DNA from 3 places in the Mesorhizobium sp. B2-2-3 genome. Region 1 is predicted to be linked to each of the others. Evidence: predicted binding sites of a transcription regulator. Region 1 holds the regulator's gene; each other region holds the start of a gene.
What was found. The regulator LexA, encoded in region 1, represses DNA repair genes until DNA is damaged. The targets are predictions, from matches to a motif close to TGTTCNNNNTGTGTTCNG.
Positions count from the first base shown of each region.

Region 2: FJ951_RS26075 (sel1 repeat family protein) is a predicted target of LexA. The motif match lies at 3,866-3,883, and genes of this name have one in related genera.
Region 3: dinB (DNA polymerase IV) is a predicted target of LexA. The motif match lies at 3,636-3,653, and genes of this name have one in related genera.

Region 1 covers NZ_VFWC01000006.1:160,755-170,680, forward strand. The annotation lists gene lpxB (lipid-A-disaccharide synthase) at 1-906, shown strand, start outside; gene gltA (citrate synthase) at 984-2,312, opposite strand; gene gltX (glutamate--tRNA ligase) at 2,495-3,919, opposite strand; gene FJ951_RS13200 (ComEC/Rec2 family competence protein) at 4,023-6,473, shown strand; gene lexA (transcriptional repressor LexA) at 6,467-7,210, opposite strand; gene FJ951_RS13210 (TetR/AcrR family transcriptional regulator C-terminal domain-containing protein) at 7,677-8,354, shown strand; gene kynU (kynureninase) at 8,351-9,598, shown strand; gene kynA (tryptophan 2,3-dioxygenase) at 9,662-9,926, opposite strand, start outside.
Region 2 covers NZ_VFWC01000018.1:73,259-83,184, reverse strand. The annotation lists gene FJ951_RS26085 (acetyl/propionyl/methylcrotonyl-CoA carboxylase subunit alpha) at 1-1,788, shown strand, start outside; gene FJ951_RS26080 (branched-chain amino acid ABC transporter substrate-binding protein) at 1,944-3,065, opposite strand; gene FJ951_RS26075 (sel1 repeat family protein) at 3,465-3,731, opposite strand; gene FJ951_RS26070 (DUF2147 domain-containing protein) at 4,178-4,519, shown strand; gene FJ951_RS28565 (hypothetical protein) at 4,727-4,885, shown strand; gene FJ951_RS26065 (hypothetical protein) at 4,940-5,134, shown strand; gene FJ951_RS26060 (AMP nucleosidase) at 5,236-6,696, shown strand; gene FJ951_RS26055 (endonuclease/exonuclease/phosphatase family protein) at 6,838-7,875, shown strand; gene FJ951_RS26050 (DUF922 domain-containing protein) at 7,889-8,482, opposite strand; gene FJ951_RS26045 (electron transfer flavoprotein-ubiquinone oxidoreductase) at 8,615-9,926, opposite strand, start outside.
Region 3 covers NZ_VFWC01000008.1:142,887-152,812, forward strand. The annotation lists gene ada (bifunctional DNA-binding transcriptional regulator/O6-methylguanine-DNA methyltransferase Ada) at 1-43, shown strand, start outside; gene FJ951_RS16610 (hypothetical protein) at 56-286, shown strand; gene FJ951_RS16620 (methylated-DNA--[protein]-cysteine S-methyltransferase) at 570-1,124, shown strand; gene FJ951_RS16625 (2OG-Fe(II) oxygenase) at 1,121-1,864, shown strand; gene FJ951_RS16630 (dihydrofolate reductase family protein) at 2,015-2,602, opposite strand; gene FJ951_RS16635 (helix-turn-helix domain-containing protein) at 2,743-3,159, shown strand; gene FJ951_RS16640 (hypothetical protein) at 3,304-3,540, opposite strand; gene dinB (DNA polymerase IV) at 3,682-4,923, shown strand; gene FJ951_RS16650 (sterol desaturase family protein) at 4,971-5,504, opposite strand; gene FJ951_RS16655 (Gfo/Idh/MocA family oxidoreductase) at 5,785-6,969, opposite strand; gene FJ951_RS16660 (MurR/RpiR family transcriptional regulator) at 7,301-8,194, shown strand; gene FJ951_RS16665 (SDR family oxidoreductase) at 8,265-9,047, shown strand; gene FJ951_RS16670 (mannitol dehydrogenase family protein) at 9,044-9,926, shown strand, end outside.

The DNA.
Region 1 (9,926 bases):
GACTGCCTCATCACCATCGACAGCCCCGACTTTTCGCTGCGCGTGGCCAGGAAAGTGCGCGCGGCCAACCCGTCCATCCCGATTATCCACTATGTCTGTCCCAGCGTCTGGGCATGGCGGCCGGGCAGGGCGGTGGCGATGAAGCCCTATGTCGACCACATCCTCTGCATCCTGCCCTTCGAGGTGAAGGAGCTAGGCAGGCTCGGCGGACCGCCAGGGACCTATGTCGGACATCGCCTCACCCATGACGCGGGCGTGCTCTCGGCAGCCAGGACGCAGGCCCAACCGCGGGATCTTTCGCCGGATCGCCTGAAGACGCTGCTCGTCCTGCCCGGCTCGCGACGCAGCGAAGTGCGGCGGCTGCTCGAGCCGTTTGGGGAGACCGTGTCGATGCTGCGGGCACGCGGGCATCGCCTGCGGCTGATGTTGCCGACCGTACCGCATGTCGCCGATGTCGTGCGCTCGGCGGTCGCTCGCTGGGACGAGAAGCCCGAGATCATCCTCGACCCTGAGCGAAAGTGGCAGGCCTTCGGCAAGGCTGACGCGGCGCTGATCGCGTCCGGCACGGTTTCGCTTGAACTGGCGCTGTCTGACGTGCCGATGATCTCCTGCTACAGGCTGGACCCGGTTGCGCGCATCGTGGCGCCATATCTCGTTTCGGTCTGGTCGGCGCTGCTGCCCAATTTGATATCGGATCGGGCGCTGATCCCGGAATTCTACAACGAGTATGTCAAGCCGAACAATCTGGCCCGCCAGCTCGAAGCGCTGTTCGCCGACACAGGCATGCGCAGATGGCAGAAGGACGGGTTCGCCGAGATCGCCCGGCGCATGACAACCGCCAAGTCGTCAGGCGACATCGCCGCGCAGGTGGTGATGGGGTATATCAAGAGAGTGAGTAGTGAGTAGTGAGTAGTGAGTAGTGAGTAGGATTACCGCTCTTTCCCTACTGACTACTGACTACTCACTTATTCACTTCTTCCTTTTTACCGCTTCGCGATCGGCACATAGTCTCGCTCCGGCGCGCCGGTGTAGAGCTGGCGGGGGCGGCCGATCTTCTGGCGCGGATCCTCGATCATCTCCTTCCACTGCGCGATCCAGCCGACGGTGCGGGCGACGGCGAACAGCACGGTGAACATGGTGGTGGGGAAGCCCAGCGCCTTCAGCGTGATGCCGGAATAGAAGTCGACATTGGGGTAGAGCTTCTTCTCGATGAAATAGGGATCGGTGAGTGCGATCTTCTCCAGTTCCATGGCGATGTCGAGCAGCGGATCGTCCTTGATGCCGAGTTCGCCCAGCACCTCATGCGCGGTCTTCTGCATGATCTTGGCGCGCGGATCGTAGTTCTTGTAGACGCGGTGGCCAAAGCCCATCAGCCGGAACGGATCGTCCTTGTCCTTGGCGCGGGCGATGAATTCCGGAATGTGATCGACATGGCCGATCTCGCCCAGCATGTTCAGCGCCGCTTCGTTGGCGCCGCCATGCGCCGGGCCCCACAGGCAGGCGATGCCGGCGGCGATGCAGGCGAACGGATTGGCGCCAGACGAGCCGGCGAGCCGAACGGTAGAGGTCGAAGCGTTCTGCTCGTGGTCGGCGTGCAGGATGAAGATGCGCTCCATGGCGCGCGCCAGGACCGGGTTGATCTTGTATTCCTCGCACGGCACGGCAAAGCACATGTGCAGGAAGTTGGCGGCGAAATTCAGTTCGTTCTTCGGGTAAATGAAGGGCTGGCCGATATGGTATTTGTAGGCCATGGCCGCGATCGTCGGCATCTTGGCGATCAGCCGCATCGACGCCACCATGCGCTGGTAAGGATCCGAGATGTCGGTGGAGTCGTGATAGAAGGCCGACAGCGCGCCGACCACGCCGCACATCACCGCCATCGGATGCGCGTCGCGGCGGAAGCCGGTGAAGAAGCGCGACATCTGCTCATGCACCATGGTGTGGCGCGTCACGCGGTAGTCGAAATCGTCCTTCTGCGCCTTGGTCGGCAGCTCGCCGTAGAGCAGGAGATAGCAGACTTCGAGGAAGTCGCCATGTTCGGCCAACTGATCGATCGGATATCCGCGATGCAGGAGAATGCCGGCGTCGCCATCGATGAACGTGATCTCGGACTCGCAGCTTGCCGTCGAAGTGAAGCCGGGATCGTAGGTAAAGGCGCCGGTGGTGCTGTACAGCGTGGCGATGTCGATGACGTCAGGCCCGACCGAACCACTTCGCACCTTGAATTCGTGCGTCTTGCCGGCGAATTCCAGCTTTGCCGTGGCTTCCTGGGTCTTGCCGCCCAGTTCCCGTCTTGTCGCAGCTTCGGTCATTGCAAACTCCTTCTTGTTTCCTCATGCCGGCAAAGGCAAATTCTGCAAAGCGACACGTCGAAGTCACCGAATGCGCGTATTCGCGACCGCATTTTAGGAAGTGCGTGCCAGATTGGGCCAAGGCTCAATGTTGCACTGCGAAACGCGCCTTTCAATGCCAATCTTCTTGGGCCAGATTGCTCCTAATCGATTTGATCCGCGATGCGCGCCAGGCTCTCCTCGCGACCAAGCACGGCGAGAACGTCAAACACGCCGGGCGAGGTGCTCTTGCCGGTCAAGGCGGCGCGCAAGGGCTGGGCGACGGCGCCGAGCTTGTGGCCGCCGGCCGTCGCATAGTCCCGGATCGCGGCTTCAGTCGAGGCCGCCGTCCAGTCGCCTGAAACCGCCTCGAGGGCGTCGTGAGCGCCACGCAGGACCTTGCGCGCATCGTCATTGAGCAGCAGGGCTGCCTTCTCGTCGATCGGCAGTGGCCGCGCGGCAAACAGGAAGGCGGCGCCATCGACAAGCTCGACCAGCGTCTTGGCGCGCTCCTTCAGCCCCGGCAACGCTGCCAGCAACTGTGCCCTGTTCCGGTCGTCGAGGCGTGCGGCCATTGCCGGGCCGCCCTCGAGATAGGGCAAGGTGGCGATGAAGATGTCGAACAGCTCGGCATCGCCCATGCGGCGCATGTGGACGCCGTTCAGCGCCTCCAGCTTGGCGAAATCGAAGCGGGCGGCGCCCTTGTTCACATCGCCGATATCGAACCAGGCGATCATGTCCTGGATCGACATGATCTCGTCGTCGCCGTGGCTCCAGCCGAGCCGAGCCAGGTAGTTGAGCAGCGCTTCGGGCAGGTAGCCCATGGCGCGGTAGGCCTCCACGCCCAGCGCGCCGTGCCGCTTCGACAGCTTGGCGCCGTCGGCGCCGTGGATCAGCGGTATGTGCGACATTGAAGGCACATCCCAGCCCATGGCGTTGTAGATCACGGTCTGGCGGGCGGCATTGGTCAGGTGGTCGTCGCCACGGATGATGTGGGTGACGCCCATGTCGTGGTCGTCAACGACGACGGCATGCATGTAGGTCGGATTGCCGTCCGAGCGCAGGATGATGAAGTCGTCCAGATCCTTGTTGGGAAAGCGCACGTCGCCCTGGACACGGTCATGCACCACCGTCTCGCCTTTGGTCGGCGCCTTGATGCGGATCGCGCCCTTGACGCCAGGAGGCGCCTGCGAAGGGTCGCGGTCACGCCAGCTTCCGTCATAGCGCGGCGGCAAGCCCTTGGCCCGCGCCGCGTCGCGCATTGCCTCAAGCTCGGCAGGGGTCTCGTAGCTGTAGTAAGCCTTGCCCATGCGCACCAGCTCCTCGGCCACCTCGCGATGGCGCGGCGCGCGCTCGAACTGCGAGACGGCGTCGCCGTCCCAGGTGAGGCCGAGCCAAGTCAGTCCTTCGAGAATGGCTGCTGTCGCCGCATCGGTGGAGCGCTCGCGGTCGGTGTCCTCGATGCGCAGCAGCATCGTACCGCCGGTGTGCTTGGCGTAGAGCCAGTTGAAGAGCGCCGTACGCGCGCCGCCGATGTGCAGGTAGCCGGTGGGCGAGGGGGCAAAACGGGTGACAACCTTGTCGGACATACAACTCTCGGGAAACGTCTGGAGCGGGGTGCGGATCACACGCACTTTCGCGCGTCGCGCGTTCATGTAGCATAGGGTGTCGAGGGCGCAAGGGGCAGACCCGATGGCTGGAGCGGGCCGGGGCGCGGAGGAAGGCGAGGACGTCGTTGCCGGCGTCAGCGAACGCTCCCTTTTTGCCATGCCCGCGCCCGCCTCATTGCCGCTGGCGTTGCCGCCCCTACAGCAGCCGGGCAAGTCGCCGCCGGCGGATGTTTCCACGCCGCCCGGCATTCCCGCAGCCGGCGCGGCTGTGCGTCTGCGCCGTGAGTTCGGCCGTGCTTCATGGCCTCGTCTGCGCAACGGCGTGGCCAGAGCGTCCGAGCTCGAACTCGATCGGGGCATAGCCTTCCTGCTCGTCCCGGTGTTCCTGGCGTGCGGATCGATTGCGTATTTTTCGCTGGCGGCGGAGCCGGGCTTTGCCAAGCCTGTCGCGGTCGCGATCCTGATGTCGCTGTGCGCGCTCGTTTCACGCTCATGGCCGAAAACGCATCTGTGCTTCATGGCGGCGCTGTTGTGCGCGCTCGGCATGCTCGCCGGCAAAGTCGAGACGTGGCGAGCGGGAACGCGGATGCTGGGCTCGGAAATCTCCACGCAAATCACCGGCCGCGTCGTTTCGGTCGACCAGATGGAGACCGGGCGCATCCGGCTGACCATCGATGTGACATCGACCGCGCGGCCGAAACTACGCTACGCGCCCGAGCGCGTTCGCCTTTCGGCGCGCAAGGTGCCGGCTGAAGTGACGGCCGGCTCCCTCGTGACCGGCTATGCCAGGCTGTTGCCGCCGACCGGGCCGGTGCGGCCGGACAGCTACGACTTTTCCTTCGACAGCTACTTCGCCGGCATAGGCGCCAGCGGCTTCTTTCTCGGCAACCCCAAAATCGTCTCAGCCGATGACAGGCCGTTGTGGGCCGCCCTCTCAGCCGCCATCGAGAGTGCTCGCGAAAGCATTGCCGACCATATCAGGGGCAGCATCGGCGGCGCCGAGGGCGAGATCGCCGCGGCGCTGATCGTGGGTGTTCGCGCCGGGATTCCCGACGAGATCAATGAAGCGATGCGACGCACCGGCATCTACCACATCATCTCAATTTCCGGGCTGCACATGGCGCTGGTCGCCGGCACCGTCATGGGTCTGCTGCGTGGCGGCTTCGCGCTGTTTCCGAACTTTTCCTCCCGTCGGCCGGTCAAGAAATACGCGGCCGCGGCGGCACTTTTCTCGATCGCCGCCTACCTCGTCATTTCGGGCGTCGTTGTCGCCGCCGAACGCAGCTTCATCATGCTGGCGGTGATGCTGATCGCCGTTCTGTTCGATCGGGCGGCACTCACCATGCGCAATCTGGCTATTTCGGCGATCGCCGTCATCGTGGTGTCGCCGCACGAGGTGGTAGGGCCGAGCTTCCAGATGTCGTTCGCCGCCACCGCGGCCCTGGTCGGCGCCTATGCCGGCTGGTCGGATCGCAAAGCCGACAAAGCGCGGACCCCGCCGCCGCAACGGACCTTGCCTGGCCTGCTGACGCGAAAATTGCTGCTGGCGACAGGTGGGCTGGCGATGACCTCGATTATCGCGGGAAGCGCCACGGCGCTTTTCGCCATCTGGCATTTCCAGCGCGTGTCGCCGCTCAGCCTGTTCGCCAATCTTGCCGTCATGCCGATCGTTTCTGTCGTGATGTTCCTTGCGGTTGCCAGCGCGCTGCTGATGCCGTTCGGGTTCGATGGACCATCCCTTTATCTGATGGGCAAGGGACTGGCCGCGATGATCGCCATATCAGGATGGATCTCGCAACGCTCGCCGGTCGACGCGGTCGGGTTGATTTCGCAGCAATCCGTCCTTCTGGTGGCGATCGCCCTGGTCATCGCGACGATGGCCACGACATGGCTGCGGCTGGCGGCACTTCCCTTCGCGCTCGCCGGCCTGTTGACCGTCTCGGACACGCGCACGCCGGACGTGCTGATTTCGGAGGATGCCCGCCTGGTGGCGTTGCCGATCGGCGGCGGCGAGCTCGCGATCAACCGGGCGCGCCCGAACGAATTCACCGTCGATAATTGGAAACGCGCGCTGAAGTCCGAAACCATCGTTGCGCCGGAACTGTTCGACAGCGGAGACCGACAGTTCGACATCTTCGATCCCGCGCAACTTCCGGCGGGAGCGCCTTTCTATTGCTTCACGGGCCTGTGCATGGCCCGGCATACCTCGGGGGCGATCATCGCGCAGGTGGAGGATCGCAAGGACGCCTGGAGGGCCTGCTCCTATGCGGATCTGATCGTCATCAACGACCCCGCGGGCTACGACCCCTGCCACAATCCGCTGGTTCTCGTCATCACCAAGCGGCAGCTCGCTCGTAAGGGAAGTGCCGCCGTCTTCTTCGACCGGCAATCGGCGACGGCACCGGCACGGGTCAGCTTTGCCGTCGACAGGCCATATCGGCCTTGGCACGAACAGCGAAAATTCTCACGCGAGGCAAGGGGACTGCCGCCTTACCGTAAACCCGAAAAGCCCACCGCCGACCCCGCTCAGTAGCGCCTGATCAGGCCGACCAGCTTGCCCTGCACCTTGACCCTGTCCGGTCCGAAAATACGTGTTTCATAGGCCGGATTGGCAGCCTCGAGCGCAATCGAAGCACCCTTTCGGCGGAAGCGCTTAAGCGTTGCTTCCTCCTCGTCCACCAGGGCCACGATGATCTCGCCGGGACTTGCGGTGTCGGCATTGCGGATGATGACCGTGTCGCCGTCGAAAATGCCGGCCTCGATCATCGAATCGCCCTTGACCTCCAGCGCATAGTGTTCGCCGCCCATGATCATGTCAGGCGGCACTGAAATGGAATGCGTCTGATGCTGGATGGCGTCGATCGGCACACCCGCTGCGATGCGACCCATGACCGGGATCGACACCGCTGAAACCGCATCGTCGTCATTGCCGACAGCGGGCAGACGCGAAGACGTCGCCGGCTTGATCTGCCGGCTAGGGCTGCTGCCCTGTCCGAGGCTGCCCTGGATGACGCTCGGGGAGAACTTCTTTGCCGCGTTAAGACCCGGCGCGATCGAGTCCGGCAGGCGCAGCACCTCCAGCGCGCGCGCCCGGTTGGGCAGGCGGCGAATGAAGCCGCGCTCCTCCAACGCCGTGATCAGCCGATGAATTCCCGACTTGGAGGCGAGGTCCAGCGCTTCCTTCATCTCGTCGAAGGACGGCGGAATGCCGCTTTCCTTCAGCCGTTCATGGATGAACATCAAGAGTTCATGTTGCTTGCGCGTGAGCATGGCGGCCCCCAAAGGCATTGCACGAAGGGTCTGGAACCAGAATCAGAAAACAAACCCAGAACAAACACTATCTGTTCCAGTTGTGTTCCGCAACCATTTAAAGTTTAATGAATTTCTTAAGGCGACGGAAACGAAATGCCCTCCCGCAGCCAGCATCCTGCCAGCGCGGTCCGTCGTCAATGCGCTCCCGGGCCCTTTGAAACTATTTTGGTTAATGGCCTGTGGCCCGACCGGTCTCCACTCTTGGCACAAGCCTGCAAGCTGGGTGACCGGCAGGTGCGGGGTGCGTTTGGGCGGATTAGAAACCCCTGCGGCTCGTGAACGAAACGAAACCAAAATGCCAACTTCCGCCGGAAAACGGCCAGACACCACCACTGGTCGCGATGGGCTGCGTTCGCTCGCTCCTTGCTTCCCGTTCGCTTGACGAAACCGTATAATAATGTACGGTTTTCGAAGAGGAACACCAATGATCACGCCGAAGCAGGCCGCGCGACGCGAACGGATAGAGGAGGCCGCCTATGCGGTGCTCCGGGAAACCGGCTACAAGAGCGCCTCCCTGCTTGCTATCGCCAAGCGGGCATCGGCCTCGAACGAAACCCTCTACAACTGGTACGGCAACAAGCAGACCCTGTTTCGATCCTTGATCGAAGCCAATGCGGGAGAGGCAAGGAAGCTGCTGGAGGACGCCCTTCACCAGGCGCGCGATCCGCTCGAAACCCTGAACTTGCTCGGGCCAGTCCTGCTGACCCTCGTGACGGGCGACAAGGCGGTGGCGCTCAATCGCGCCGCGGCCGGCGACGTCAACGATACAGGCACGCTTGGCCAATCGATCGCGCAATTCGGCCGCAATACCATAATGCCGCTTGTTGGCGACCTGCTTCGAACCGCAAGTCGGGCCGGCCTGATCGCCTGTGACGATCCTGCCGAAGCCGCCGACATCTACATCAGTCTTTTGATCGGCGATCTCCAGGTTCGCCGGATCGTTGGGGTGCTCGAGGAACTGCCTCGGGCGGAAATCGAGCAAAGATCGCACCGGGCGTTCACCCTGTTCTTGCGCCTCTATGCGGCCAGCCCTTGCCCGGGCGGCAAAACAGCCGGCCCGTTTCCAGGGCGCTCTTCTCACCGAGGAACATCGCGACCATGAGCAAAATTCCCGATCTCGCAGCGATCAAGGCAATGGACACCGCGGATCCGCTGCGTGCCATGCGTGACCGCTTCACCTTGCCCCAGGGGGTGATCTATCTCGACGGCAATTCGCTGGGCGCCGCTTCGCCCGCCGTGTTCGGCGAGCTGCAGAAGGCCGCCACGCAGGAGTGGGCGCAGGATCTCATCCGCGCCTGGAACACCGCCGGCTGGTTCGACATGCCGGTCGAACTCGGCGACCAACTCGGGCGCCTGATCGGGGCCGCCGCCGGCCAGACGGTGGTCTGCGATACCACCTCGATCAACATCTACAAGGTGCTGCATGCGGCACTCGGGATGCGGCCGGACAGGTCAGTCATCGTCGCCGAGGGGGACAGCTTTCCGACCGATCTCTATATGGCCGAAGGCGTTGCCTCGACGCGGCCGGGCACGGTGCTGCGGCTCGAGGGTGTCGATGCGCCGACCATAGAAGAACTGATCGACGAGCGGGTCGCGGTCATCCTGGTCAACCACGTCAACTACAAATCCGGGCAGTTGCGCGACATGGCCGCGCTGACGCGGACGGCACATGATGCCGGCGCGCTGATCGTCTGGGATCTCTGCCATACCGCCGGCGCCTTGCCGGTCGAGCTCGACCGTTCGAACGCCGATTTCGCCGTCGGCTGCACCTACAAATATCTCAATGGAGGCCCAGGTGCCCCGGCCTTCATCTACGCGGCCGAGCGCCACCATGGCGATGTCCGCCAGCCGCTCAGCGGCTGGTGGGGCCATGCGCGGCCTTTCGCCTTCGAACAGGGTTTTGCTGCCGGCACAGGCATCCGCCGGTTTCTCTGCGGCACGCAGCCTGTGCTGTCGATGCGCGCGCTCAAAGGGGCCCTCGATGTCTGGAACGACGTCGACATGGCAGAGGTGCGCAGGAAGAGCATCGCATTGACCGATCTGTTCATCCAGCTCGTCGAGGCAAAATGCGGCGCCTACGGCCTCGAACTCGAAGGCCCGCGCGACGGCAATGAGCGCGGCAGCCAGGTGTCGTTCCTCCACCCGCATGGCTATCAGGTGATGCGGGCCTTGATCGAGCGCGGCGTGATCGGCGATTTCCGCGCGCCATCCACGATTCGCTTCGGCTTTACGCCGCTTTATGTCGGCTATGTCGATGTCTGGCAGGCTGTCGAGGTGCTGGAAGACATTTTGCGCACGGACGCGTGGCAGGAGGCGCGTTTCGCCGTCAAGGCGGCGGTGACTTAAGAGCCTGTCGCTCAGAAAAGCGCAGTGGGTTCGGGATAACGATATGCAGTCGGCAAAGCTACGTCAGAGCCGGGTGCGGACCTTCCACAGCTCCGGGAACAACTCCACCTCCAGCATCTTCTTCAGGTAGGACGCGCCCGATGTGCCGCCGGTGCCGCGCTTCATACCGATGATGCGCTCGACCGTGGTGACGTGGTTGAAGCGCCAACGGCGGAAATAATCCTCGAAATCGACCAGCTTCTCGGCGAGTTCGTAGAACATCCAGTAGCGCTGCGGGTCGCGGTAGATGATCTGCCAGGCGACAAGGACCTCTTCGTTCTCGGTCCGC
Region 2 (9,926 bases), on a different contig from region 1:
AGCTATCTGCGCGGCGACAAGATCGTCGCGGCCGCCTTGGCGACAGGCTCGCAAGCCGTTCATCCCGGCTATGGCTTCCTGTCGGAAAATCCTGATTTCGTCGACCAGGTGGCGGCCGCGGGGCTCACCTTCATCGGCCCGTCGGCGGCCTCTATCCGCGCCATGGGGCTGAAGGATGCCGCCAAACGGCTGATGGAAAAGGCCGGCGTGCCCGTCGTGCCGGGCTACCATGGCGAGGCACAGGAGATCGTGGTCCTGGCCTCCAAGGCACGCGAAATCGGCTACCCCGTGCTGATCAAGGCGCGGGCCGGCGGCGGTGGCAAGGGCATGCGCCGGGTCGAGCACCCCGACGAGTTTTCCGAAGCGCTGTCGAGCGCACGACGCGAGGCGAAATCCGTTTTTGGCGACGACCGTGTACTGGTGGAAAAATATATCGACAAACCGCGCCACATCGAGGTGCAGGTTTTCGGCGACAATTTCGGCAATGCCGTCCATCTGTTCGAACGCGACTGCTCGGCGCAGCGACGCCACCAGAAGGTTATCGAGGAAGCCCCCGCCCCCGGCATGACGGAGGCGTTACGCAAGGCGATGACCGAGGCGGCGGTGAAGGCCACCAAGGCGATCAGCTACTGCGGTGCCGGCACCATCGAATTCATCGTCGATGCCTCGCAAGGCCTGACGCCTGACCGCTTCTGGTTCATGGAGATGAACACGAGGTTGCAGGTCGAGCACCCGGTCACCGAGATGGTCACCGGCACTGATCTGGTAGAATGGCAGTTGCGGGTCGCATCCGGCGAGAAGCTGCCGAAAACGCAAGGCGAGATAAAGCTAGCCGGCCACGCCTTCGAGGCGCGCCTCTATGCCGAGGATGCCGCAAGGGAGTTTCTGCCTGCGACCGGCACACTGCATCATCTGAAATTTCCCGACACGGTTCCCCAAGGGGCCGCCATGCGTGTCGAAACCGGGGTGCGGGCCGGCGACGCCATTTCTCCCTATTATGATCCGATGATCGCCAAGCTGGTGGTGCATGGCAGGGACAGGCCGGCTGCGCTGGAGGCACTCGGCGCGGCGCTTGCGCGAACCGAAGTCGCCGGTTCGATCGTCAATACCGCCTTCCTCGCCGCACTGGTGACCGATCCGGACTTTTCGGCGGGCGATGTCGATACCGGCCTGATAAGCCGGCAACAGCAGGCGCTGACCGAGATTGCGCCGCCGAGCGGCGAAACGGTCGCGGCCGCGGCCATTGCGGCCTCCGGGGCGGGCGCGCTGCCGCCATCGGACGATCCATGGTCGTCGCTTGCCGGCTACACGCATTTCCATGGCATGGCACGACAGATCCGGCTGAAGTTTGGCGAGGACGATATTCTGGCAAGGGTTTCGGTACGACCAGACCGGCGTTCCCAGGTGACGCTCCATGCACCCTATGACAGCGCCAATTCGCATGACCTTCGCGCCATTCCTCGCCTCGCCCGCTGGCCAGGCCACATCACGATATTCGAAGGCGCGGTCGGCTATACGTTCGCGGTGCCGGACCCGTTGGCCAGAGGCGATGATGCGGCGGCGGCGTCAGGCAGTTTGCGCGCGCCGATGCCGGGACTGGTCAAGCTTGTGCGGGCGACAAAGGGCGATACGGTGATGAAGGGGCAACCGCTGCTTATCCTCGAGGCGATGAAGATGGAGCATACCATCGCCGCGCCGCATGATGGCGTGATCGCCGAGATCGCCACCGAGGGCGCACAGGTTACCGACGGCACCGTGCTGGTGCGGTTCGAGGATATGCAAGGCTGACAGCCTCGCTGCCGGATGCCAAGCGTCCCTGTCCTGCCGGACAGAGAGAGAGGCGCCGTAGAATGTCGACCGCCGTTATATGTCCATGGCAAGACACACAGGCAGAAATGAAATGGCCGGGACGAGCCCGGCCATTTCATCGATATAGGCAGCGATTACGGCTGGATCGGCGCATACTTGCCGTCGTGCCACTGGTTGATGTCGTAGCTGGCGTTCTTGAGGTCGCCCTTCTCGTCGAAGGTGACATTGCCGACAACCGTGCTGATTGGCTGCCCGTTCTTCAGCGCCTCGGCGACCTTGGCCGGATCATCGCTGCCGGCACGCTTGATGCCTTCCGCAAAGGCCTGGATCGTGGCGTAGGAGAATAGCGTGAAGCCTTCCGGCACGAAACCGCCGGCTTTGATCTTCTCGACGGCTGCCTTGGCTTCCGGCTTTGCCTGAGGATCCGACGGGAAGACGAACATGGTCCCTTCGCCGGCCGGGCCGGCAACCTGCCAGAATTCCGGCGAGGCTATCGAATCCGGCATGATCAGCTGGAACTTGATGCCCTGTTCCGCCGACTGGCGCAGGATCAGGCCAGCCTCCGGGTGGTAACCGCCGAAATAGACAACGTCGGCCTTGAGGTCCTTGAGCTTGGTGACGAGCGCCGAATAGTCCTTTTCGCCGGCATTGATGCCTTCATAGTCCACTTCCTTCAGGCCGCCGGCATTCATCGTGGCCTTGACCGCATCGGCAACGCCCTGACCGTAGGCACTCTTGTCATGCAGGATGACGACGTTCTTGCCGGCATACTTCTTCGCGATCCAGGGGCCGATGAAGGCACCCTGCGCATCGTCACGCGTATAGAGGCGCATGATCGTCGGCCAGCCGGCCTTCGCTGCGGCGTCGGTCAGCACCGGGTTCGAGGAGGCCGGGCTCATCATCAGGGCACCGGCTTCGGCATAGACGGCGGAAGCCGGAATGCTCGAACCCGAGCAAGCGTGGCCGTCGATGAACTTGACGCCATTGGCGACGATACGGTTGGCGACCGAAACCGCCTGCTTCGGGTCGCACTGGTCATCCTCGATATCGAGCTTGATCTGGCGACCGTCGACACCGCCGGCGGCATTGATCGCGTCGGCGGCAGCCTGCGCGCCCTGCTTGAACTGATCGCCAATGGTGGCGAGCTGTCCGGTCATCGGACCGACCACTGAAAAGGTGATGTCGTCGGCATAGGCGACCGGCGCGCTCATCATCAGGCCGAAAATGGCCGCGTTCAAAATACTTAATTTTTTCATTGCGGTATGACTCCTCCACTCACGCGCGGCCGCCCCGGCCACGCTTCTTCCAGAGAGGCCGGACAATTTCATCCTTCGTGTGGCCTGTCTAGGCGCATTGGCGGCGCTCGATTAGGCCTGCGGAGCATCTCTGGAGCAAAAAAGCAAAAGCCGCGCCGGCCTTGTTCCGGCCGGTCGCGGCTTTGCCTGTCGAGCTGTTTCTCAAGCGCCCCCGCACTCGAACCCAACTCGCCTTCCCTGTCTTCCTGCTGGCCCTGATCGTTCCGAAAACCGGATCATGGCCGCCGCGCCGCTGGCCCTGTCGGGCGTGCCGCGTTCTTGGTCTTGTCGCGTGGCCGTCTTACCGCGGCCTTGTCCTTGCCTGGCGGACCAGAAGGCCGCCCTGCCTTATCTCTAAATTCAGTGCATCGTCATCCATTCGCGGGCTTCGCGCAGCGCCTTGGCGATCTCGACCTTCGACATCGCAGCCGACAGTTCCGAACGCAATTCCGCAGCGCGGGCCGAACCCTTGATCGCGGCGATGTTGAACCATTTGTGGGCGGCGACGACATCGGTCTCGCAATCGCGGCCCGTCGCATACATCATCCCCAGTTCGAAAAGAATGTCGGCCTGGGCAGTTGCCCCCATGGCGCCGAAGCCTGCTTCAAGCATTTCAAAACGTGCCATTTTTCAATCCTCTCTTCCGGCCCTGTCTGGCTCCCGAGAGCTGCCTCCGTTTGTCTGTCCGGGCCGCTCTTTCGATGCTTTCGAGAATGCCGCGCAGGCTTGAATCCGTCGTTAAATGGCGTGCTTAATTTGAGGAAAACAAAGCTAAAACAATAGGTAAACGTGGAAATTCGTTAAGGATACAAAGCCAGCGATTCAGCCGGATAGCGCCAAATTTGACGAAAATTTTCGCCAGCGGAATCAACACTCCGCTAACCACGCGAAACAAACGCCGCGCATGCATGCATTCATTTCCCTGCCGACATTGCTTCCGTCGGCGCTTCTGAATTGCCAAAGCTTCCGCTGCGGCACCGCTTTTGTTTTGCAGGGAGCTGGATTAGCTTACGTTTGCGTAAGCGGCAGACCGGCGAGGCGGAGCCTCCTGCCGGGTATCCAAGGGAGGAAAGATGTTTCGAAAAGCAAGCCTGGCCCTGGCGGCCACTTTGATCCTGACCGGTGTGGCCTGGGCCGATCCGATCGAGGGAAACTGGAAGACGCAGGCCGGCGATACCGCGGCCATCGGGGGCTCGGGTTCATTTTCCATCACGCTGAAGTCTGGCAAATATGCCGGCAAGACCATCGGTTCGCTCAAGGCGTCCGGCGACAACAAATACACCGGCAGCATAACCGACCCGGCAAACGACAAGACCTACTCCGGCAAGGCGACACTGTCGGGCACCTCGCTGAAAATGAGCGGTTGCGTGCTCGGCGGGCTGATCTGCAAGAGCCAGACCTGGCACAAGCTCTGATCGACCCCATCCTTGCGACATGAAAACGGGGCCGGCAGGCCCCGTTTTCGTTTCATGATCCTGGCATGCTGTGCCGGCAGCCATGCTCCTTATGGCCAGCGCCGCCTCAAAGCCCATCAACCGATTTGAACGGCAGATGAACGTCGGCATCAGAGCCGGTTCAGTCGTGCCCGGGCATTCTCCTGCGTATTGAAGGAGACACGACCAATGCTCGCCCGCCGCTTCACCATCGTCTGCCTGCTGGTGAGCCTGTTTGGAATGTTCTTCGCCATCCTCGTCGCCGAAGCGGGCCGTTCGGCCCGTTCCTGGGACGAGGCCAGTTCCAGAACCTGCCGCCTCGCCTGCCCGACCACCCTTCGCCCCTGAGACAGAAACCAAAGACCTGACCAACCACAAGACCTCGAAAGAAAAGCAAAGACCATGAACCGCATCGCCGCCAATCTCTTCAAAACCGTTCGGCTTCTGCCGCGGGCGGCGCTCATCCTGGCGTTTCTTGCCGCACCGGTCCTGGCCGTGCCGATGATGCGTACCGATGCCGGGTCCACGATCGACGCGCCAGCACTGAAGAAATCCGGCGTCGGTTTCGTGCTGCTGGTCAGCCTGCAGCGCGGATAAATTGCGCCTTCGATCGGGACACCCCTCCCAACCGCCTATCCAAATCTCTATATTGAGCCATGGAAAAGCGAATCTACCCCCAAGCCATCGAATCTGTCGTCATGCCCGAGCCTTTTGGCCGGCAAAGCTTTGACACCGCCGAAAAGGCGGTCGCGGCGCTGCAAGCCCTTTATGACCGCAACACCAAGTTCCTGCGCGACTCCTTCGCGGCGCTTGCCGCCGGCGGCGACAGCAGCAAGCGCTACCGCGCCTTCTACCCGGAGATCGGCGTCACAACGAACTCGTTCACCCAGATCGATTCACGCCAAGCCTATGGCCACATGCCGACGCCGGGGCATTTTTCCACCACCATCACCCAGCCGAGCCTGTTCGAAAGCTATCTGGTCGAGCAATTGCGTCTGATCATGCGCAACCACGGGGTCGCGGTCACGGTCTCGGAATCGACAACGCCGATCCCGCTGCATTTCGCCTTTCTCGAAGGCACCCATGTCGACGGAACGGCGGCCGAGCGTATCCAGCGGCCGATCCGAGACCTGTTCGACGTGCCAGATCTCGACGGTACAGATGACCAGATCGCCAACGGCACGTTCGAAGTGGCGTTCGGAGAACCAAGGCCGCTGGCGCCCTTCACCGCGCAGCGGATCGACTATTCGCTCCACCGCCTGTCGCACTATACCGCGACCACGCCGCAGCATTTCCAGAATTTCGTGCTGTTCACCAACTATCAGTTCTATATCGACGAGTTCGTGGCGCGCGCCCGTGACCTGATGGAGAGTGGCGGCGGCGGATATGCCGAATTCATCGAACCGGGCAACGTGGTCACCAAAGCCGGGCAGAGCGCCCCGAGCGAAGGGATGGCGCCACAGCGCCTGCCGCAGATGCCGGCCTACCACTTGAAGAAGCCAAACCATGGCGGCATTACCATGGTCAATATCGGTGTCGGACCCTCCAACGCCAAGACGATCACCGATCATATCGCTGTGCTAAGGCCTCATGCCTGGGTGATGCTCGGCCACTGCGCGGGTCTGCGCAATACGCAGGCGCTGGGCGATTATGTGCTGGCGCATGCCTACGTGCGCGAGGATCACGTGCTGGACGACGACCTGCCGGTCTGGGTGCCGATCCCGCCATTGGCCGAAATCCAGGTGGCATTGCAGGAAGCGGTTGCAGAAGTCACCGGCCTGTCTGGGTACGATCTCAAGCGCATCATGCGCACCGGCACTGTCGCCACCATCGACAACCGCAACTGGGAACTGCGCGACCAGCGCGGACCGGTGCAGCGGCTTTCGCAGTCGAGGGCGATCGCACTTGACATGGAATCGGCAACGATCGCGGCCAATGGCTTCCGCTTCCGCGTGCCTTACGGCACGCTCTTGTGTGTCTCCGACAAGCCGCTGCATGGCGAGTTGAAGCTGCCCGGCATGGCGACCGAATTCTACAAGCGGCAGGTGGCGCAGCACCTCACCATCGGCATCAGGGCGATGGAAAAGCTTTCGGAAATGCCGATGGAGCGGCTGCATTCGCGCAAGCTCAGAAGTTTTTCGGAAACGGCCTTCCAGTAGCCGATCTGCGCGCCGCCAGAGCTATTCGCCGTCTTGCCGGCGATTCGCCATCTTGCCCGCAATTCGCTATCTTGATTGAGCCGCATTTTTGCCGATAACCGGGCGAGGACCATCGCTGGCAACTCATGCAGATCTGATCCGATGAAACGCAGTCGAGACATGGCGGCCTCACTGGTATTCATCGTGATGATGACGCTCTCGGTCGCGCTGGTGGCCGGCTTCTTCGGCGCCTTGCACCCGGCGCTCGATTCCTTTTCGCATTTCCGCATCCACCTCGCCGTGCTGATGGCAGTTTGCGCGCTGCCGCTGCTGGCGACATCGTTTCGCCTGCAAGCGGCCGCGGCTCTGGTTTTTGCCGTGGCCGCTCTTGCGACCGCTTCGGCCGCCTTGCCTCGGCCGTGGCCGGTTCAGGCGGTCGCCAAATCCACCGACCAGACCGACCAGGTAGTCTACAGCCTGCTGCAGATGAATTTGCGCTACGACAACCCAACGCCGAAGAAAGTGCTGTCACTGATCGGCCGGACCAATCCCGACGTCATCACCCTGGACGAGGTGTCGGCGATGTGGGCGACGGAGCTTGGCTACATCGCCAGCGCCTATCCATACCGGATCCTCTGTCCTTATCCCAACGGCGTATTCGGCGTCGCGCTGCTCTCGCGGCGACCCTTTGTCGCCGGAACCGCGCCACATTGCGAGCTCCGGGGCGCAATGGCCATTGCGACCATCGATTTCGGCGGCAGGAGCGCCGACGTCGCCGCCATCCACCTCAGCTGGCCGTGGCCCCGGGAGCAGTATCGGCAGATCGGCGAACTCTCGGAGCAGCTTTCATCGCTCGGCCAAACCGCCATCATGGCCGGCGATTGCAACGCGGTGCCATGGAGCGCCGCGGTGCGGCGCGTCGCCGCTCTCGGCGGACTGACCGTCATGCCGTCGGCCGGGTCGACCTGGATTCACCGGAAGCTGCCCGACTTCCTGCGCCGCTATGCAGGCCTCCCGATCGACCAGGCGTTCAGCAAGGGCGGCGTGACCATTCTGTCGTCAACGCGACTGGAAGATACCGGCTCCGACCATCTTCCCGTACTCGTGGAGTTCTCGCTTCGCCCCGACGACAGGCTGCCCCATGACGAGCATGAGAGCGCGCTCGCGGCGAGCGACCTTCAAAACAATCCGCGCGGTTGATGCTTCGGCATTCTCAGGGTTTGGTCAACGCTTCGACAAGGTGCTCGACAGGCCCGCCGCCGCGATGCTCGCGCGCATCGAAAGCGTTCTGCCTGGCTTCGTATTCGACATAGATGGTCTTGATTCGGCGCCGCGCCTCGAGGTGCGTGCCGGTGCAGAACCAGTTGTCCGGGCGCCGCAGGCCGGCAAGCGCGGTCTCGGTGGCCCGCATCATCCGCCTCGCGATACCGCCATGCGTCTGCTCGTGCTTGCGAACGCCGATCATGAAACGGTCCCAACGCTTGCGCAGGATAGGGCTTGCCGACGAGAGCCGCGGGAAAGTGTAGGTCAGGTTGAGCGTCCCGTTGGCCTGCCGCAGATGGCAGGCACCATCCTTCCGGACGATATCGAGATCCCAATGCACGGCGTAACCGGTTTCGGCGATGGCACGCGCCATATAGCCGTGCTTGGGTCCCAGCCGGTCCATCGCCTCGACAAGGGCGGCTCCGGTATTTCCAGCGACATCATAGGTGCGGATGTGAACGGTGAGCTTTGTGCCCGCCGACGCGGCTGATGCGCAAAGCAGCATGAAGGCCATGGCGAGCATCGTCGGGCTGGTCAGGCGCATGTCCGCCTCCTTTGTCGGAGCCGAGCAGACCACACTCGGCGGAAGGCTTCAACGGGCTTGATCGAGGCAGGCGGTCAACGGCGACAGACAAATCCGCCGCCGCTCGCATGTTCTTCGTTAGCCCGGCACGGCTCACATGTTCTGATAGACCGGGCCTTCACCACCTTGCGGCGGCACCCAGTCGATATTCTGGTTCGGATCCTTGATGTCGCAGGTCTTGCAGTGGACGCAGTTCTGCGCGTTGATGACGAAGCGCACGTCCTTGGCCGCCGGATCGGCAGCGGCATTGCCGTCCTTGTCGACCCATTCGTAGACGCCTGCAGGGCAGTAGCGCGTCGAAGGTCCGGCAAAGACGTCATGCTCGGAACGCTTCTGCAGCTCCATGTCCGCCACCAGCAGATGCACCGGCTCGTTTTCCTCGTGGTTGGTGTTGGACAGGAACACCGAGGACAAGCGGTCGAAGGTCAGCACGCCATCGGCCTTGGGATAGTTTATTTTCTTGTGCTTCGCGGCGGGCTCTAGCGTGGCGTAGTCGGCCTTGCCATGCTTCAGCGTGCCGAAGGGCGAGAAGCCGAACAAAGTGTTCAGCCACATGTCCAGGCCGCCGATGGCGACGCCGGCGATGGTGCCGAAGCGCGACCACAGCGGCTTGACGTTGCGCACCTTCTTCAGATCCTTGCCGATGTCTGTCGCCCGCCACGCGGCTTCGTAAGCGGAGAGCTCGTCATTGGCGCGGCCGGCGGCGATTGCCTCGGCGACATGCTCGGCCGCCAGCATTCCCGACAACACGGCATTGTGCGAGCCCTTGATGCGCGGGACGTTTACGAGCCCGGCGGCGCAGCCCATCAACGCGCCACCCGGGAAGCACAGTTTCGGCACCGACTGCCAACCGCCTTCGGTAATCGCGCGCGCGCCATAGCCCAACCGCCTGGCGCCCTCGAAAGTACCGCTGATCGCCGGGTGGGTCTTGAAGCGCTGGAACTCCTCGAACGGCGACAGCCAGGGGTTCTTGTAATTGAGGTGGACGACGAAGCCCACCGCCACCTGATTGTCGTCCAGATGATAGAGGAAAGAGCCGCCGCCGGTCTTGAGATCGAGCGGCCAGCCGAAGGAGTGCTGGACGAGACCCGGCCTGTGCTTCTCCGGCTTGACCTGCCACAGTTCCTTGAGGCCGATGCCGTATTTGCCCGGCTCGCGGCCCTCGGAAAGCCTGAACCTGGCGATCAACTGCTTGGCGAGCGAGCCGCGCGCGCCCTCTCCGATCAGCACATATTTGCCCATCAGCGCCATGCCCGGCGCGAAACCCGGGCCGTGTGTGCCATCCTTTTCGACGCCCATGTCGCCGGTGACAACACCGGTGACGGCGCCTTCCTCGTTATAGAGCAGGCCGGCCGCGGCGAACCCCGGATAGATTTCCACGCCGAGCGCCTCGGCCTTGGCGGCC
Region 3 (9,926 bases), on a different contig from region 1:
GGGCGCGGAGCGCAAGCGCGCGCTGCTCGGCCGCGAGGCCTGAGGAGGAGCGGCAATGGGCGCGATGGCAAGGTCTTCCACCACCGATGCGGACATTGGGATCCCCCATCGCGGCGCCGTCAGACGCGCCAAAGATGCGCGGTCGCTGGTGATGGCTGCGCTCGGGGAGCTTGTCGAGAGCGGCAAGGCCGAGTGGAGCCGTGGCGCGACCGGCGAGATCGAACTGCGGCTGTTATCAGGCGAGGTTTTTTTGCTTGGCGAGGTTGCTGTCATTCGTATCGCATAAATCAGCGCTCTACGGCGCCCCCCTCTGTCCTGCCGGACATCTCCCCACGAGGGGGAGATTGGCAATTTCGGCGTCCCACTCATTCCTGCAACGTCGTAGATTGGCGAAGGCGGTTGTGACAGCCAATCTCCCCCCAAGTGGGGGAGATGTCCGGCAGGACAGAGGGGGGCGCCGTAGGGTACTTACCTCCGCACCGTTCCGGAAATTGAATTTGAAAGCAAGCATCGGAGTGAGGAACGGAAAGCACGCGGCTAAGGTTCAGGCCCACAGAAGGAGTGAAGCAATGAACCTCACGCAAACCCACACGCCGGCGATAGCTGCCGGCGGGGCCGCCCTCGACACCATCACCTACGCCGTCGCCCAATCCGCCATCGGCAAAATCCTCGCCGCGCGCGGTTCCCTCGGCGTCTGCGCCATCCTGATCGGCTCCGACGCCGAGGCGCTGGCGCAGGACCTCGCCAGCCGCTTTCCCGGCAAGATGCTGGTCAAGAACGAGACCGCCTTGCATGACGATCTCGCAGCGATGGCATGTTTCATCGAAACGCCCGCCGCCGGCCTGGACCTGCCGCTCGACATCAGCCACGGCACGCCGTTCCAGCAAAAGGTTTGGGGCGAGCTTCGCAGCATCCGCCGCGGCGCAACCATCACCTACGCCGCCCTTGCCCAGCGTCTCGGCCAATCGAACGGCGCCCGCGCCGTGGCGACGGCCTGCGCCGCTAACGCGATCGCGCTCGGCATTCCCTGCCACCGCGTCGTCCGCGCCGACGGCACGCCCTCCGGCTACCGCTGGGGCACTGAGCGCAAGCACGCTTTGCTGGACAAAGAGGCCGCGATATGACCGCCCATGCCAAGGTTGCGGCATCGGTGGTGAAAGCCGCCGAGGAACGCGTTGCCGCTTACGACTGGCCAGCCCTAGCCGCCGAACTCGACGGCTTCGGCTGTGCGGTGATGGAAAAGCTGCTCACGCCGCAGGAGTGCCGACAACTCGCCGGGCTCTATCCGCATGAAGAACATTTCCGCAGCCATATCCACATGGCCAGGCACGGCTTCGGCAAGGGCGAATACCGCTATTTCCGCTACCCCTTGCCAGACCTGATCGGCGGGCTGCGCACGGCGCTCTATCCCAGGCTCGCCGAGGTCGCCAACCGGTGGAACGAACGCATGGGCATCGCCACGCGCTATCCCGAAACGCATGCCGCCTTTCTCAAGCAGTGCCACGCCGCCGGCCAGGTCAGGCCGACGCCACTTCTGCTGCAATATGTGCCCGGCGACTTCAACTGCCTGCACCAGGACCTCTATGGCGACCTCGCTTTTCCGGTGCAGGTGGCGGTTCTGCTTTCAGAACCCGGCGAGGATTTCACCGGCGGCGAGTTCGCCCTGACCGAACAGCGGCCGCGCATGCAGAGCCGGGTGGAAGTGGTGCCCTTGCGCCAGGGCGATGCCGTCTCCTTCGCCGTCCACAATCGGCCGGTGCAGGGCACCAAGGGCAATTACCGCGTCAATCTGCGCCACGGCGTCAGCCGCCTGCGCTCGGGCATGCGGCACACGGTGGGCATCATTTTTCATGATGCGAAGTGAATTGGTGAGGCCAAGGTGTTGACCAAGAGTACATCGAGGCGCGTGTTCCCTTCGCCCCTGGGGCTAAGGCACAACCGCGCTTGGTGCTGCATCGCCGACTGCCATGCCCAAGCTCAACGGCAGGCATGATATCAGTGCAATGCCTTTCGATTAGCCGGCCGGCGCGTAGCGGCTCACCACCATGCCGCTCGCATAGGATTTCGAGCCGAGCAGCCGCAGCCTGCCGAACCCGCCTTGGTCGAAGATGCGGCGGCCGGCGCCCAGCACGGCCGGGTTGATGAACAGCTGGAACTCGTCGACCAGCCTGGCCGCGATCAGCGCCGAGGCGAAGCCGGCGCCGCCGAACACCGCGATGTCGCCGCCCTCACCCCTCTTCAGCAAGTCGACCTCCCGCGGCAGGTCGCCGCTGACCACTGTCGTGCCCTCCCATCGCGAGGCCTTGAGCCTGTCGCTCGGCACCACCTTCCTCGCCTCGACGATGCGCTGGGCGAAAGCATAGAACGGGTCGCGCGGATATCTCTTCGCCGCATTGCCCCAATGGGTGAGGTAGCCTTCCTCGGCCATCTTGCGGCTCAAGAGGATGGTATCGATGCCGGCGAAGACGGCGTTGAAGTCCCGCTTCAGCTCCTCGTCCCAGGCGCTGTCGTCGCCCCATTCCCAGAGCTGCCAGCGATGATCCCCGGCGGCGCCGACAAAACCGTCGACCGACATCTGCATCTGGAGGATCAGCTTTTTCATTATGGTTCTCCCAGTCAAGGGCCGAGCGGCTCGTTTTACCCGTCCGGCCGGCACGGTTGCCGATGGTTTACATTTGGAACTATTGACCTGAGATGAAAATGATGTCAATAGTAAAGCGATTTAAAAATGGAACCATACACATGTCGACACGGGACCGGTCTGGCTGCCCCATCAACCTGTCGCTCGAACTGCTCGGCGACCGCTGGACGCTGCTCATCATCCGCGACCTAGTCTTCGCCGGAAAAAAGCACTTTCGCGAATTCCTGCAATCCGATGAGGGCATTTCCTCGCGTACGCTGGCCGAGCGCCTCCAGACATTGCAGGACGAAGGCATCCTCACCCGCAGCGGTGATCCCTCGCATGGGCTGAAGGCGATCTATCGCCTGACCGAGGCCGGCATCGACCTTGTGCCCGTGCTGGCCACGCTCGGCGCCTGGGGCAGCAAGCACCGCAAGGCCGACGATGATCTGGCAAGGATCGCCGATAAGCTCGCTGCCGACGGCGAGCCGGCGCTGGAGCGCCTCAAGCAGGCGCTGCGGGCGGAGCATCTCGGTTGATGGATGTCGCCAAGGCGGCCTCGGGGACAACGACCCGCACAGGCAACGCGCGTTAGAAAGTGCGTCACGGCCCTCTGTTCGGAATAGCGCAAAAACAAGCGATTGGAACGGTTGCGTGATGCATTGCAGCACGCCGGCGACGAGCTATGGCGTGCGCAATATGTCGGCGCCCGCCTGCTCATCGAACAGCACGGCGCAGCCGCACTGCAGCGCGACTTCACTCAGCGCATTCGCGACTGTTTCGTCGGCCGAGACGAAATCGCCGGTCAGCACCCGCAATTCCTCCACGGCCTTGGCCATCGAAACCAGCCGCCCCGCGGCGCGGTCGGTCGAGCAGGCGTTGACGACGCAAACCAGATCGATCATTTCAAAGTTGCCCATGCCAGCCTCCGCACGCGGCGCCCTTCGGCCGTCAACGCGATTGTGAGCGACAATGTTCCGGCGGATCGCGACCTCGCTTGACAGCGAGCAATGTTTGTTCTCTTTATGTTCCATACTCTACAACGTCGCGAGGAACCGGGGATGGAGCCCACCATCCTGCATGCCGATCTCGACGCTTTCTACGCCTCGGTCGAGCAGCTTCTCGACCCCTCGCTGCGCGGCAAGCCGGTCGCGGTCGGCGGCGGCGTCGTGCTCGCCGCCTCCTACGAAGCCCGCGCCTTCGGCGTGCGCGGCGGCATGCCGGGGCGCAAGGCGCGCGAGCTCTGCCCGCAGTTGATTTTCGTCGGCGGAAATTTCCGCGACTACCAGCGGCTCGGCGACGCCGCGATGAAGGTGCTCGACGATTTCACGCCGCTGGTCGAGCGCATCTCCATCGACGAGGCCTTCGCCGATGTCGCCGGTTGCACGCATCTGTTCGGCCAGCCGCGGGAGATCGCCTCGACCATTCGCCGCCGCGTGCGAAGCGAACTCGGCCTGCCGATCTCGATCGGCGTGGCGCGCACCAAGCACCTGGCCAAGATCGCCTCGCAGGTGGCCAAGCCCGATGGGCTGGTGGTGGTCGAGCCCGGCACCGAGATCGCCTTCCTGCATGACCTGCCGGTCTCCCTGATGTGGGGCGTCGGCCCGGCGACCAGCGCGCGGCTGGCCGAGATCGGCGTCCAGACAATCGGCGAACTGGCCAGGACGCACAGCGGCGCGCTGGCGCGGCTGCTCGGCCCTGCCGCCGGCGAAAAGCTTGCCGCCTTGTCGTGGAACCGCGATCCGCGCAAATTGGAAACACGTCGCCGCGCCCATTCGGCCGGTGCCCAGTCGGCGCTTGGCCGCAAGCCGGCACTGGAATGCGTCTACATCCCCGTCCTGCTGCATCTGGCCGACCGGGTCGCCAGCCGGCTGCGCGCCAAGGCGCGCCCCGGCCGCACGGTGACGGTGCGCGTGCGCTTCGCCGACCTCAGCGCCGTCACCCGCTCGATCACGCTCGACCAGCCGATCTCGGCGACGGTGATGCTGGCCGAGATCGCGACAGACCTGGTGCGGGGCGTGCTTGCCGATCATCCGCATGACAGGACGATTTCGCTGCTGGCGATCTCGGTCTCGCATCTGGAGGAAAGTGCCGAATTGCAGCTCGAACTGCCGCTCGGCCTCGCCGACGAAAAGCGCCGCCCCGGCACCAGGAAGGGCCTCGCACGCTTCGGCGCCGACCGCGCCATCGACAAGATCCGCGAGCGTTTCGGCAAACAGGCCGTCGGCTACGGCACCGTGGCGCTGGAGGCGGCCCGCTCGGTGCCCGACGAGTTCAGGGAATTGGCGCAGAAGGAATTGTAAGCGGGAATGGCTGTCTGCGCTTCCCGAATGGCGCACACCAGTTGGCTTCAGAGCCGCATCGTGCCGAAGACCCGATCCCAGAACAGCGACGTCACGCCGAAATTGACATTTTCGTCGACATGATGATGCAGCGCGTGGCGGCGCTTCAGCGTGTAGAGATAGCTCGGATGAGTGGGATGCCAGTGATGGATCACATGGTGGATGCTGACGTACCATAGGTAGCCCAGCATCAGCCCGCAGCTCGCCGCGCTGGCGACCGCGAAATCCGAGACCATCCATACGGGAAAGAACGCGACAAGCGCATGCACGCCGAGGCTGAGCCAGGTCGGCGTGCCCACCGGACTGCGCTCCTCGACATGATGGCGGGCGTGCAGATCCCTGATCCAGGGAATGTGGTGAAGGACGAAGCGGTGCATGACGTATTCGATCAGCGTCCACAGACACAGGCACGCCAGCGCCGTCGCCAGCCAGCCTGGCGCGCTCTCTTCGCCGGCCTCGATAAGCCCGGCCACAGCCAGCAGGGCGATCGCCAGGGGGTAAACCACGAAGTCGCTGTAGTATCCAATGAGACCGAGTTCCATCGGAGCAAGCCTTCAACGCCGAAGAAGCGACAGATTGCCGAATGCGCGGGCGGGGAGCAACGCGGATGCGCCTGACATAGCGTCGCAATCACCTCGCGCGAGGTCGGCGGCAACGATTTGGAAGCCAGTCAACCGGCTGTTGCCTTCGAAACCAGCCTCGCAACGGGCTTGAAAAATGGCGGAACACAGCGCGGTCCCGAATGGACGGCCAACTCTTGATCGCCGTCAACCGCGCGGCACCGTCGGGCGTGGCCGCGATGTCACATTGGATGGCACACCCTCACCCGAACCTTGCCGCCGTCCACGCCCCGTCAGCCGCGTTCGACTCCACCGCCGCGGCGACGAACTTCACGCCGCGCGCGCCGTCGACCACATCGGGCACCTGCGCCGCCCGGGCCGCATCGACGGCGGCGCCCGAACGATGCGCGCGGATGATGTCGGCGGCGTCGCGGTAGAAATTGGCGAAGGCCTCGATATAGCCTTCGGGATGAGCGGCCGGCATGCGCGACACGCGCCGGCTTTCCTGCGTCGAGCCATGGCCGCCGCGCACGAGCGTGCGGCTTTCCTCGCCATATCTGGAGAAGCGCAGTTCCTCGGGCCGCGTGCCCGACCATTCAAGCCCCGCCTTGTCGCCATAGATGCGCACGGAGAGATCATTATAGTGGCCGGGCGACGTCTGGCTGGCCAGGATCGTGCCGCGTGCCCCGCCCGCCCAGCGCACCAGCACATGCGCGTTGTCATCGAGCCGCCGTCCCGGCACGGCGGTGAACAGGTCGGCCGACACCGTCTCGGCCTCGCGGCCGCTGATGAAACTCGCCAGGTTGAAGGCATGCACGCCGATATCGGCCAGCACCGCCGACTGGCCCGCGCGCGCCGGGTCGGTGCGCCATTCCGCCTGTTTCTGGCCGTCGGCATCGATCGGCCTGGTCAGCCAGTCCTGGATATAGGCGCCGTGCACGGAGACGATGCGGCCGAGTTCGCCCGCCGCCACCATCTCGCGCGCCTGGCGCACCATGGCGTAGCCGGTGTTGTTGAGGGTGACGACGAAGCGGCGATTTTTCTCCCGCGTCAGCGCCACCAGGGCTTGCGCCTCGCCCAGCGTCGTCGACAGCGGCTTGTCGCAGATCACATCGATGCCGGCTTCCAGAAAGGCTGTCGCGACCGGCGCGTGCAGATAGTTGGGCGTGACGATAACGACCGCCTCGATGCCGTCCGGGCGCGCCGCCTCCGCCTTGGCCATCATGCGGTAATCGGCATAGCTGCGCTCCGGCGCGATGCCGATCTCGGCGGCCGAGGCGGCGGCATTCCCGGGGTCGGACGACAGCGCGCCGGCCACCAGCGCGATCTGGTCGTCGAGCCGCATGGCGAGGCGATGCACCGCGCCGATGAAGGCGCCCTGCCCGCCTCCCACCATGCCGACGCGCAAACGCTTGCCCGCCGATCCGTCCGATGTCGCATAGACCATGTTTGTCTCCTCCGATTTAAGGATGTCAAGCCAGCACCCACCGTCGAGTTCTGTAGCGCCCCCCTCTGTCCTGCCGGACATCTCCCCCACAGGTGGGGAGATTGGCAGCGTCGACCGCGACGCCTTTCATGCAACGCTGGCAATTTGGCGAAAGCCGGCGTGACATCCGATCTCCCCCCTTGTGGGGGAGATGTCCGGCAGGACAGAGGGGGGCGCCATAGGGTGCTATGTTGAATGCATCGAACTTCTTCGCTGCAGAACAGCTACCACCCTCGAACAGGATTTCCAATTTTCATATTGTAAAACGATCGTATCGCGCTAGCCTGAAATCATGAGCGGGGCGCGCAAATCATCCGGACGGTCCAGCGCCGACGAGGCGACGACCCGCAAGCGCGGGCGCTCGCTGGCGGCGCTCGGCTATATCAAGCCGCAGACTTACGAGGAGCTGCGCGCGGTGCTGTCGTCGGGCACGGTCCATTTTCCCAAGCGGCTGCGCCAGGTCGCGATCTTCCTGTGGCAGCATCCGAGCGACGTCGCGCTCGGCACCATCGCACAGGTCGCCGCGCAGGCAGGGGTGCAGCCTTCGACGCTGGTGCGCTTCGCCCAGATCTTCGGCTATGCCGGCTTTTCCGATTTCCAGGGCCTGTTCAAGGACCATGTCAAGGCGTCCTGGCCGGAAGGGCGCGGCCAGGAACGCACGCCGCGCGTATCCAATGCCGACCTGCATTTCCTGCGCGGCATGGTCGGCGCCTCGCAGGCCTCGCTCGGCCGCATCGAAACCGGCTTCGATATCGAGAGCTTCGAGAAAATGGTGGCGTTGCTTTCGGCCGCCGAGCTGATCTACGTCATCGGCTCCAAGCGCGCCTTTCCCGTCACCAGCTATCTCTCGCTGACCTTGTCGCAGCAAGGCGTGCGCAATGTGCTGGTCGACAATGTCGGCTCCACCGCGCTCGACCAGGTCGGCTGCATCGGCAGACGCGACGCGGTGCTGGCGGTCTCCTTCAGTCCCTACAATTCGATCACGCCCGACCTCGTCGCGGTCGCCCACGAGCGGCGCGCGCGGATCGTCACCATCACCGACAGCACTTTTTCTCCGCTGGTCAAGTTCTCGGACACCTGGCTGGAAGTTGTGGAACAGGACTTCGCAGGCTTCCGCTCGCTGGCGGCGTCGCTCGCCGTCGGCATGGCTTTGGTCCATGGTGTCGTGGCCCAACGGGCAGAATGATTGCGCGGTTGACTAACGGGAACTGACATTCCATATCTTCAGAAATAGAAACTTTGTTCCGGGAGGAGGAATGGAGCTTCAGCTCGACGGCAAGATGGTGCTGGTCACCGGCGCGACGCAAGGCATCGGCCGGGCAGTCGCCGAAACCTTGGCGCGTGCCGGCGCCGGCGGCCTGCTGGTCACCGGCCGCGACGGGACGCGCGGCGAGGCCGTTGCTGCGGAGCTCTCGCAAGCGGGCACGCCGGCACACTTCATCGCCGCCGAGCTTTCCGACCCGGCAGCCCCTGCCCTCCTGGCGCAAGCCTGCATCGACCGCTTCGGCCGTATCGACGGTCTCGTCAATGCCGCCGGCCTGACCGACCGGGCCTCCTTCCTCGATGCGACCCCCGACGACTGGGCCTCGCTGTTCGCCGTCAATGCCCGCGCCCCTTTCTTCCTCGTGCAGGCGGCGATTGCCGACATGCGGAAGCGGGGCCAGGGCGGCGCGATCGTCAACATCCTGTCGATCAATGCCCATTGCGGTTCGCCCGAGCTCGCCGTCTATTCCGCCACCAAGGGCGCGCTGGCGACGCTGACCAGGAACGCCGCCAACGCCCACCGCTTCGACCGCATCCGCGTCAACGGCATCAATGTCGGCTGGACCGATACGCCCGCCGAGCGCGTCATGCAGGCCGAGACGCTCGGCCACGGCGCCGGCTGGCTCGATGCCGCCAACGCCGCGCAGCCCTTCGGCCGGCTGTTCTCGGCGGAGGACGTGGCCAGGCTCGCCGTCTTCCTTCTCTCCGACGCCGCGGGACCGATGACCGGCTCGCTGATCGACCAGGAACAGTGGGTGATCGGAGCCAACCGGTGAGCAGAGCCGCGCACGAGACGCTCGGTCCGGCCTTGCTCGGCCGCCTGACGGCGACGGTGCAAAGGCCCGGCTATGACCGTGCCTTGCTCCAGGCAGGCATGGCGCATCTCGGCGTCGGCGCCTTCCACCGCTGCCACCAGGCCGAATACACCGACGACCTCCTGGCGCGGAGCTTCGGCCGCTGGGGCGTGGTCGGCATCAACATCCGTCCGCCGGCGCTCGCCGATACGCTCGGCCCTCAGGACGGGCTCTACACCAGGCTCATCCGCCAGGATTCCCATGTCGAGGCCCGCGTCATCGGCAGCATCGTGCGCATTGTCGATAGCCAGGCGAGCGCTATGCCCGCGCTCGAAGTGCTCTCCTCCCCGGACATCGAATTCGTGACGCTGACCGTTACCGAAAAGGGCTATTGTCATATTCCGGCCAGCGGCGCGCTCGACCTCGACCATCCCGACATCGTCCACGATCTCGCAAACCCGCTGACGCCGCGCAGCGTGCCCGGCATTCTGGCGCGGGCGCTGGAGCAACGCATGGCCACGCACGGCCGGCCGCTGACGCTGCTCTCCTGCGACAACATCCCGGCGAACGGCACCATCCTGGAAAATGTCGTGCGGACTTTTGCCGAACGGCGCGGCAACGGCCTTGCCGGCTGGATCGCGGCCAATGCCGCCTTCCCCAGCGCCATGGTCGACCGCATCGTGCCGGCGAGCACGCAGGCCGATCTCGACGGTGTGGAGCAGCTTTTCGGCTACCGCGATGGAGCCGTCGTTGCCGGCGAGCCGTTCCGGCAATGGGTGATCGAGCAGAAATTCGCCGGCCGCGTGCCGCGCTGGGACCTGGTGGGGGCAACCTTCGTCGACGACGTCACGCCGTTCGAGC